DNA from 2 places in the Neptunomonas sp. ABH4_499 genome. Region 1 is predicted to be linked to the other one. Evidence: predicted binding sites of a transcription regulator. Region 1 holds the regulator's gene; the other holds the start of a gene.
What was found. Region 1 encodes sigma-54, which starts transcription at its own class of promoters, with help from an activator protein. Its sites were predicted from a motif close to TGGCACNNNNNTTGCTNT; they were not measured.
Positions count from the first base shown of each region.

Region 1 (4,675 bases):
GATCATCAATCCGGAACAAAACAACGAGCCAACAAGCCAAGACTCACCGCTTGATGCGGGAGCCGATTACTATTTGTCGAACGCTAACGTGAAGCGCTTTAACGAATCGGGCACCCTGAGCACCGAACTCAACGTGGAAAAATGGGAGCATTTCCCAAGCGATAAGCGCTCGCTGCTGAGACGCCCATCCGTTCAAGGTGTCACAGATCAGCTGCAAACATACACATTAAAAAGCAAAGTTGGCACACTCTTTGACGGGCAGACGCAGTTGACGCTTGATGAAGAGGTAGTGCTCACGCATAATCCCAACTCCGACTCCCCCTCTCGCATCGAGACGGATCGGCTAATTTACACACCGGAAACGTCGATGGTCACTTCCGACTCGACGGTTCGGATTATCAATTCTGATTGGACGGTCAGCGCGAAAGGCATCTCTGTCGATCTGAACTCACACACTTCAGAGCTGAGCACTGACGTTGAAGGGACTTTTTATGTCGACCCTTAATTGGAAAGTTTGGTTGAGCGCCGCACTTTTAACCGCATCCAGTATGGTTAATGCGCTTCCAGAAGACCGTAAGCAACCGATTCACATTTCGGCTGATTCGGCGCAAATTGACGAGAAAGCCGGTGTGACGACTTACACGGGTAATGTGTCTATTACTCAAGGCACTATGAAGATCCGCGCCGCTAAAGTCAGTCTTTACCAAAAAGACCGCGCCGTTGATCGTATTGTGGCTACAGGCTCTCCGGCCAAATTCAGCCAGCAGGCAGCGGCCAATCAGGCCATTACAGATGCCTATGGTAATTCACTTGAATACCTAGTGAAAAAACAAACCATCACTCTATCTGGAAACGCAAAAGTTGAGCAGGAGAAAAACCAGTTCAGCGGCGAGCGAATCGTATACCAGATGGACAAAGCACGTGTGAACGCTTACGGCGGCAAAGACTCAGGTCAGCGTGTTCAGATGATTATTCAACCGAACGGCAACTGAGCATTATGTCACTTGAGTTAAAAGCCACCCATTTGGCGAAGTCGTACAAAAAACGCCACGTGGTACGTGACGTATCAATGACGGTCAAAGCCGGCGAGATCGTCGGTTTACTGGGCCCAAACGGCGCCGGTAAAACCACCTGTTTTTACATGATTGTTGGCTTGGTTAAAGCCGACAAAGGCCAGATCTTCATCAATGATCAAGACATTACGGCCTTCGCCATGCACGATCGTGCTCGTCAAGGTATTGGGTATCTGCCGCAAGAGGCGTCGATCTTTCGAAAGCTGAGTGTCGAAGACAACCTGATGTCGATTCTTGAGCTTAGAAAAGATCTGTCCCCAAGTGATCGTAAAGCCACTCTTGAAAACCTGTTACAAGAGTTCCACATTACGCACATCCGCGACAGCCTAGGCATGAGCCTATCCGGCGGCGAACGCCGTCGTGTTGAGATCGCAAGGGCACTCGCGTCCGAACCTAAATTCATTCTATTGGATGAGCCCTTTGCTGGCGTCGATCCGATCTCGGTCAACGATATTAAAGAGACCGTAAAGCACCTACAATCACGAGGTATTGGGGTGTTAATCACTGACCATAACGTACGTGAAACGTTAGACATTTGTGAAAAAGCGTATATCGTCAGTGAAGGTGTCATTCTAGCCGAAGGCGCACCGGCTGATATTTTAGCCAATGAGCAAGTGAAAGCCGCCTATCTTGGCGAGTCCTTCCGGCTGTAATTGACCGACCTGTGTTATTGGAGTAGATGCGGAGTTTATGAAGCAGTCATTACAACTCAAAATGGGTCAGCACCTGACCATGACCCCACAACTGCAACAGGCGATTCGCTTATTGCAGTTATCAACATTGGACCTTCAGCAAGAGATTCAGTCGGCGCTTGAAAGCAACCCGATGCTGGAGACCAATGAAGAGGGAGATGAGTTAGACTCCAACTCGGCCGGCAACGACAATAACGAGCGCGCTGAGTCCGACGATTACTCACAAGAAGACTACACCGCTCAAGCCAGCGAGACTCAACAAGAGCGCAATGACTCAGCCGAGATGGCTGATACGGCCTCTGTCGATGATCAATGGAACGATGATATTCCAGCGGAGCTCTCAACCGACTCCAGTTGGGACGACACCTTCCAGACCGCGTCCAGCAGCTCAGGCAGTACCACCCACCGTGACGACGATGACTTTATGGAGTCCAACGACACGGCCGAAGAAACCCTGCAAGATCATCTTCATTGGCAGCTCAACCTAACCCGTATGAGCTTAGAAGACCGAATGGTTGCTGAGGCGATCATCGATGCGATCGACCCTGAGGGCTACCTTCGCACCACAACCGAAGAGCTCCTTGAGGATTTCAAACGGCAAGAACCCGAGCAGTTCCAAGACACCGAAATTGAAGAGATCGAAGCGGTATTGCACCGCATTCAGCAGTTTGATCCACCCGGTGTCGGTGCCCGAGACTTGGGTGAGTGTTTAGCCATCCAGCTTAAGCAGTTACCAGAAAAACCGCCGCTGTTTGAGCAGACGCTCCAGCTGTGCCTGAATCACATCCATTTGCTGGGTAGTCGCGATTACAAACAGCTGATGCGTAAGCTGCGCGTCAAAGAGCCACAGTTACAAGCGATGATTCTTTTGATTCAATCGCTGAACCCGCAACCTGGCGCGATGATCTCTTCCAGCCAGGCGGAGTACGTTATCCCCGATGTATTCGTTGAAAAAGTCAAAGGCGTGTGGATAGCCCGACTCAATTCCGATGCATCGCCTAGCCTTCGAATCAACACTCAGTATGCCGACCTCATCCGCCGAGCTGACTCCAGTGCTGATAACACCTACTTGAAGAATCACTTGCAAGAAGCACGTTGGTTTATCAAGAGTTTAATGAGCCGAAATGAAACCCTACTCAAAGTTGCGAGTCAGATTGTTGAAAGGCAGTCGGATTTTCTGGAGTACGGCGAGGAGGCCATGAAGCCAATGGTGTTGCATGACATTGCCGAAGCAGTCGAAATGCACGAGTCCACGATATCGCGTGTGACCACCCAAAAATACATGCATACCCCAAGGGGTATCTTTGAGTTGAAGTACTTCTTCTCAAGCCATGTCAGCACCAATGATGGTGGTGCTGCATCGTCAACCGCCATTCGCGCCGTGATAAAAAAACTGATAGCGGCCGAAAATCCTGCTAAACCTTTAAGTGACAGTAAAATTGCTCAATTACTTGATGCAGAGGGAATCCAGGTCGCTCGAAGAACGATTGCCAAATATCGCGAAGCGATGGGCATCGCCCCTTCTAACGAAAGAAAGCGTCTGGTTTAATAACGACTCACTACGACGAACAATCGTCTAAGGAGACATGTATGCAGATCAATATCACAGGTCACCACTTAGAACTGACAGATGCACTGACCGAATATGTCCACACCAAGTTTGATAAACTGGAAAGGCATTTTGATAACATCACCAATGTCCAAGTGACCCTGAGTGTTGATAAGCAACGTCAAATAGCAGAAGCTGGCATGCACATCGCAGGCGGCGAAGTCTTTGCAACGAGCGAACACACAGATATGTATGCAGCGATTGATGCGGTAACCGACAAACTGGACCGCCAAATCATTAAGCACAAAGAAAAACTCAAGAGCCACAAATAAGTAAGGCGTTACATCACTTATGCCCATACTCTCATTGCTTTCACCTTCAAGAACGCTTCACGCCGTAGAAGGCATTAGCAAAAAGCGCGTATTAGAAACCGCCAGCAAGTTGATTGCAGAATCAGCCGGTGAAGAGGTTGATCAGGATGCTGTATTCACTGGACTCATCGGACGAGAGAGATTGGGCAGTACCGGTATTGGGGAGGGCGTTGCCATTCCCCACTGCCGTCTTGCCGGAATCGATACCGCTATGGGGGCTTTATTTACCCTAAGCGAACCCATCGATTTTGACGCCATCGACCAACGCCCCGTCGACCTGTTGTTCTTTTTACTGGTCCCTGAAGAGGCGTGTGACGAACACCTAGACACCTTGGCCAAACTGGCCGAATCCTTCAGCCAAGAAAGCTGCCGAGCCCAACTTAGAAGCGCGCAGTCCGACGAAGATTTACTGCGCATCGCTCAAACTGTATTTGGAACCTAAAGCATGAAACTGGTGATCATCAGCGGCCTATCAGGATCGGGTAAGAGTTCTGCCCTTCAGGCTCTTGAAGACATCGGTTTTTATTGCATTGATAATCTACCTGCACTACTGATCCCTGATTTGATTCGCCACCTCGAAGAGGAGGCGACAATGAAAAAGATCGCAGTGTGCGTGGACGCTCGAAATCTGACCAGCAACCTCGAAAAGCTGCCGGAGATTTGGCAAGACTTCAAATCGCGCTCCAACATCCAAGCCGAACTTCTGTTCATTGGTTGCGCGCAAGAGACGCTGATCAAACGCTACAGCTCGACCCGTCGACGCCACCCTATGTCGACCAAGAATCGCGGCCTGTCCGAGGCCATTGAATACGAAGAAGCGCTTCTAGAGCCCATCGCAGAGATCGCGGATCTCAAAATCGATACATCGCATATGTCACTGTATGACCTGCGTGATCTGATCAAACTGCGCATAGCCGATCGAAAAACCCAAGCGCTCTCACTGCAGTTTGAATCGTTCGGATTTAAGCACGGTGTACCGATGGATGTTGA
Region 1 covers NZ_JBSWXK010000006.1:109,967-114,641, reverse strand. Annotated here, with positions in the region: gene lptC (LPS export ABC transporter periplasmic protein LptC) at 1-505, shown strand, start outside; gene lptA (lipopolysaccharide transport periplasmic protein LptA) at 492-992, shown strand; gene lptB (LPS export ABC transporter ATP-binding protein) at 998-1,726, shown strand; gene ACXAF9_RS08025 (RNA polymerase factor sigma-54) at 1,764-3,314, shown strand; gene hpf (ribosome hibernation promoting factor) at 3,356-3,646, shown strand; gene ptsN (PTS IIA-like nitrogen regulatory protein PtsN) at 3,666-4,127, shown strand; gene rapZ (RNase adapter RapZ) at 4,131-4,675, shown strand, end outside.

Region 2 (4,675 bases), on a different contig from region 1:
AAGCGCTCACGTCATACTGGAACTGCTCACGAACTGGCGCTTGCTCAACAAAGTAGTAACGAACGGTGTTCGAGTTACCTAAGCTGTCGAAGGTTTCAATGGTTGTAGAATATGTGTAAGAGCTGGCGTTGGTTTTATCGAAGCTACGTGACAGCAAAGAAGCATCATCGGCTGAATCGATATTGAATGACAGATCAATGGTTTCAGTGGCGTGCGGCGCACTCTCTTTTTCGGTAACCGCTAGGTTTTGCAGCGGCAATTGATTGCCTTGCTCATCCAGACCATAGCCCTGCAAGTTTTTGCCGTTTTTAGAGACGATAAACCCATCGCTGTCTAGCTCAAAGGCACCAGCACGCGTATAGGTTGTGCCACCTTGGTAATCTTTCAGCTGGAAAAAGCCCGAGCCGTTAATCGCCAAATCCAGGTTATTGTTGGTGAACTCGATGGTACCGGCGCTGTAGTCGGTCGCAATGTCCGAAACCGTTACACCCGAGCCTGGGCTATTACTGGAGCCTGCACCGACTACTGCGGTGGCATAAATATCACCAAACTCGGTACGCGATGCTTTATAACCTACGGTGCTGGAGTTGGCGATGTTATTACCGGCAACGTCCAGATCGGTTGTAGCGGCTTTGATACCGGTTACTGCTGTGTTAAAACCTGCCATAATTTTACCCTCTATTACCCTTTACCGCCCGATCCCCATCGAGGCTGGTGTGTATTTACCCCAATTGGAGAATGTCGTTGGTGCTGTAAGCACCTGCGTCGGTATTCACCTTCATACCAATACCGTTTTGACCCAACGTTACGCTGTTAACGGTATGGCCAATGTAAGAATCCAGTTGCGATGTTGTGCCGTCCGAACTTTGCTGTTGAATCACAACGGAGTAATTCCCCGCAGCGTTACTGCCGCCTCCCCAAGCAAACGAATGCTCGCCCGTCGCTTGCGCACCTTCTGACCAGCTATCTACTAAGGTTCCGGTTGAGTCGTAGATCTGTACCGTCACATTAGAAGCACTGGTATCCAGCGAGTAAGCGCCTTCAATCACACCACCTTCGGTCAGCGTGGCTTGATCGGTCAGCACAAATGCTTGCTGCCCAACCATCGACGACGCCTGCAACGCCGCTTGGCTTGCCATCATTTCGGAACTCATCTCAGTCATGGTCGAGGTCAGCTCTGTCATGCTTTCGACCATCGTCATGTTTGAGATTTGTTGCATAAAGTCCGCCGTGTCGGCCGGGCTGGTCGGGTCTTGATTCTGCAGCTGAGCAATCATCAGCTGCATGAACATTTGACTGTCCGACGTTTCCGATGAAGACGAGCTGCTGCTCGACTCTTGGTTGGCCGCATTGATCTGGTCGTAGACCGATGTAGCACTGACGTTGTTGTTTATCTCAGACATAGTGGCAACCTATCTAGGTTATTGGCCGATGGTCAGCACACGCTGAACCATTTGCTTAGCCGTATTCATAATTTCAGTGTTGATCTGAAATGCGCGGGACGCTGAGATCATGTCCGCCATTTCTTCCACCACATTCACGTTTGGGTAATAGACATAGCCGCTTTCGTCGGCCATTGGGTGCCCAGGATTGTACTCCATACGAAGCGGAGCATCACTCTCTACAATGCCAGCCACTTCAACACCCTGTCCCGGCAAAAGGCCGTTGTCACTGTCATGAACCTGCTCAAGCGTTGGTTGCTCTACACGAAACACAGGCTTACGAGCACGATACGTTTCATCCACACTGGAGCTCACACTGTCCGCGTTAGCCATGTTGCTGGCGGTGGTGTTCAAGCGCACGGTTTGGGCGCTCATGGCGGAACCGGCAATGTTAAAAACGTTCGTTAATGACATGGTTATTCACCCTTAATCGCTGAGGTCAGGCCTTTGAATTTACGATTTAACAGATCAAACGAGGTCTGAAACCCAAGTGCATTCTCGGTATAGCGCGCCATCTCTTGCTGTACATCAACCGTGTTGCCATCGACTGACGGTTGAGTAGGCATGCGATACATCAAATCGGCGGCATAATCAGGATCAATCAATCCGCTCTGATGCCCCGTATCCGTCTCGGCCAGCGCCAATGGCGAGTTAACACTCATTTCACCTTTAAGCATGGCGTGAAAATCAATGTCGCGGGCCTGAAAGTTTGGGGTGTCTGCGTTGGCAATATTATTGGCCAAAATTTCGGTGCGCTTAGTCCGAAGCGTTAATGCTTCATCGTGTACCCCAAGTGCTTTATCGAAACTGATGGCCATTGTTGCCTCCTAATCATGCTTGCAAGATATAAAGCAATTAGGATGCCAAAAACATAAACCAATGTTTTTACTAAACTTTATAAGAGATAAGGCAGGAGGAATAACGTTCAAAATGATAAAGCGGCAAGGGCCTGCCGCTCTGGCTACTCGCAGCGACAGGCCTGTTTGCCGCCCTACTTTTTAACACTTACCCAAGCGGCAACAGCCAGACCAACCATCGAGCTACTTGCCAACGGGCAGATACAAAAAAGCCAGACACATCGCCTGGCTTTTCCAATTGATTACGCACGCTAGCTCGCGTCTAAATCGCCTGATAGATAATCCCAGGGCGACAGTGCACCATGGAATAAAAATCATTGAGGCCCGTCATGGATTCAGAAGCCCCCAAAACGAGATAGCCGCCTGGGGCAAGCTGTTTACGCATCTTTTTAAGGATGTCGGCTTTCAACTCAGAGGAGAAATAGATCAACACATTTCGACAGAAGATAATGTCAAACTGACCCAAAGAGTTGTAATCGTTCATCAAGTTGTAGCTTTGAAAGCGCACTCGATTTTGAATAACCGGGTTGATCACCCAAGAGCCTCGCTCGGTGGCTTTAAAGTGCTTTTGTAAGCGACCTTTATCAAGCCCGCGCCCCAAAGCCAGCATCTCGTACTCACCCGAGCGCGCCTGAGCCAACACATGGGATGAGATATCGGTTGCCAGAATCTCCTCACCGGATGGGAATGCCCCAGGGTTAGCCTGTTTGTACTCATCCAGAATCATACTGATCGAGTAAGGCTCCTGCCCGGTTGAGCACGCCGCCGACCAAATCCGAAGCCGCTGCATCCCTTTTTTGGTTTGCAGCTCAGGTAAGAGTTGGTTTTTAAGGAGGTCGTAGGGGTGGGTGTCACGAAACCACAGTGTTTCATTGGTGGTCATCGCATCGATGACTTGCTCTTTAAGTCGCCCATTACCGGCACGCGTTAATGCACGAAGAAGATCATCCAAAGAGCTCATGGACTGCTCTTTCATGATCTTCCCTAACCGGCTTTGCACCAAATACTGTTTATGTTCGGCCAAAAGAATGCCGCAACTTTTTTCCAAGTACTCACTGAACTGCTTGAATTCATCCTTGGAGATCGTAAAACTGCCAAGTGGATCAGTCATAGAGATACTCATCAGTTTCGCTTATCCGCGTTGCTTTTCAAACTTGCGAATCCTGTCTACCACTACACCTGCAAGGTCATCTGGGTTGAACTTCGCCAGGAATCCATCCGCACCTACTTTCTTAACCATGGACACGTTGAAGCCACCACTGAGCGATGAGTGCAAGACGATAAACATCTTATCCATACGCGTGTCTTCTCGAACCATCGACGCCAAGGTGTAACCATCCATCTCCGGCATCTCGATATCGGAGATCAGCATCAAGAAGTGCTCGTAGATATCCACTTCTCGCTCGGCTAAGTCTTTGAGCAACTTCCAAGCCGCCGCACCGTTATTGCAGGTGGTGACCTTGATGCCCAAATCTTCCAAGGTGCGCTTCATCTGGTTCCGCGCAACGCTGGAGTCATCCACACACAAGATGTGGTATTCAGCCGCTTTGGTTTTCACCTCTTTGGTCGCGATCTCTTCACTGACCGCTGTACTCATTGGGTACAAGTCAGCCAAGATTTGCTCGACGTCCAAGATCTCGATCAATTTACCTTCGTGCTCAAAGACAGCCGTTAGGTAGTTTTCCACACCGATCTCAGCTGGCGGAGCCATGATCTGATCCCAATGCGTATTAAGGATACGATCGACTTTGCGAACCAAAAACGCCAAGGTGCGTTTGTTGTATTCCGCAACAATCAAGAAGCATTTACGTTGATCTTCTTTGGGAACAGCAGGTCGGCCAATCGCTTCGGATAAGTCCAATACCGGAATGGTTTCCCCCCGGATATGAGCCATACCTTTGATGGCAGTGGTCAAACGTGGTACTTCGGTAAGTTCTGGACATTGCAGAACCTCCCGCACTTTAAACACGTTAATACCATAGATCTGTTCGGTCTGAAGCCCGAACAGCAACAGCTCTAATCGGTTCTGCCCCACCATCTGGGTACGCAGGTTTACAGTATCTAGAATACCTGACATGATCTACACCAAATCCAATGTCACTAATCAGTGGCACCACGAACCCCTGTAAGACAGGCCAGCCCGTGAGTTTTATCGTTCGTTACTTAATTGTCGGCACACTTAGCGTCTTATTTAGCGTTTTTATTTCGCCAACGCATGCCGCCGCCCGTATTTCGTTGGAAGAACAAGTCTTCTCGGCACTCCAGCGCCATTACGGCACACTTTTTCCCAAAGCTGATATCACTATAGACATAAACTCGATAAACGCAGGGATAAATCAGCGAAAATGTCAAAATTTGTCGATTCCGCTTGAGCCG
Region 2 covers NZ_JBSWXK010000003.1:56,333-61,007, forward strand. Annotated here, with positions in the region: gene ACXAF9_RS03540 (flagellar hook protein FlgE) at 1-667, opposite strand, end outside; gene ACXAF9_RS03545 (flagellar hook assembly protein FlgD) at 723-1,403, opposite strand; gene flgC (flagellar basal body rod protein FlgC) at 1,422-1,856, opposite strand; gene flgB (flagellar basal body rod protein FlgB) at 1,859-2,260, opposite strand; gene ACXAF9_RS03560 (CheR family methyltransferase) at 2,562-3,410, opposite strand; gene ACXAF9_RS03565 (chemotaxis protein) at 3,432-4,376, opposite strand; gene flgA (flagellar basal body P-ring formation chaperone FlgA) at 4,442-4,675, shown strand, end outside.
Region 2: flgB (flagellar basal body rod protein FlgB) is a predicted target of sigma-54. The motif match lies at 2,291-2,308, and genes of this name have one in related genera.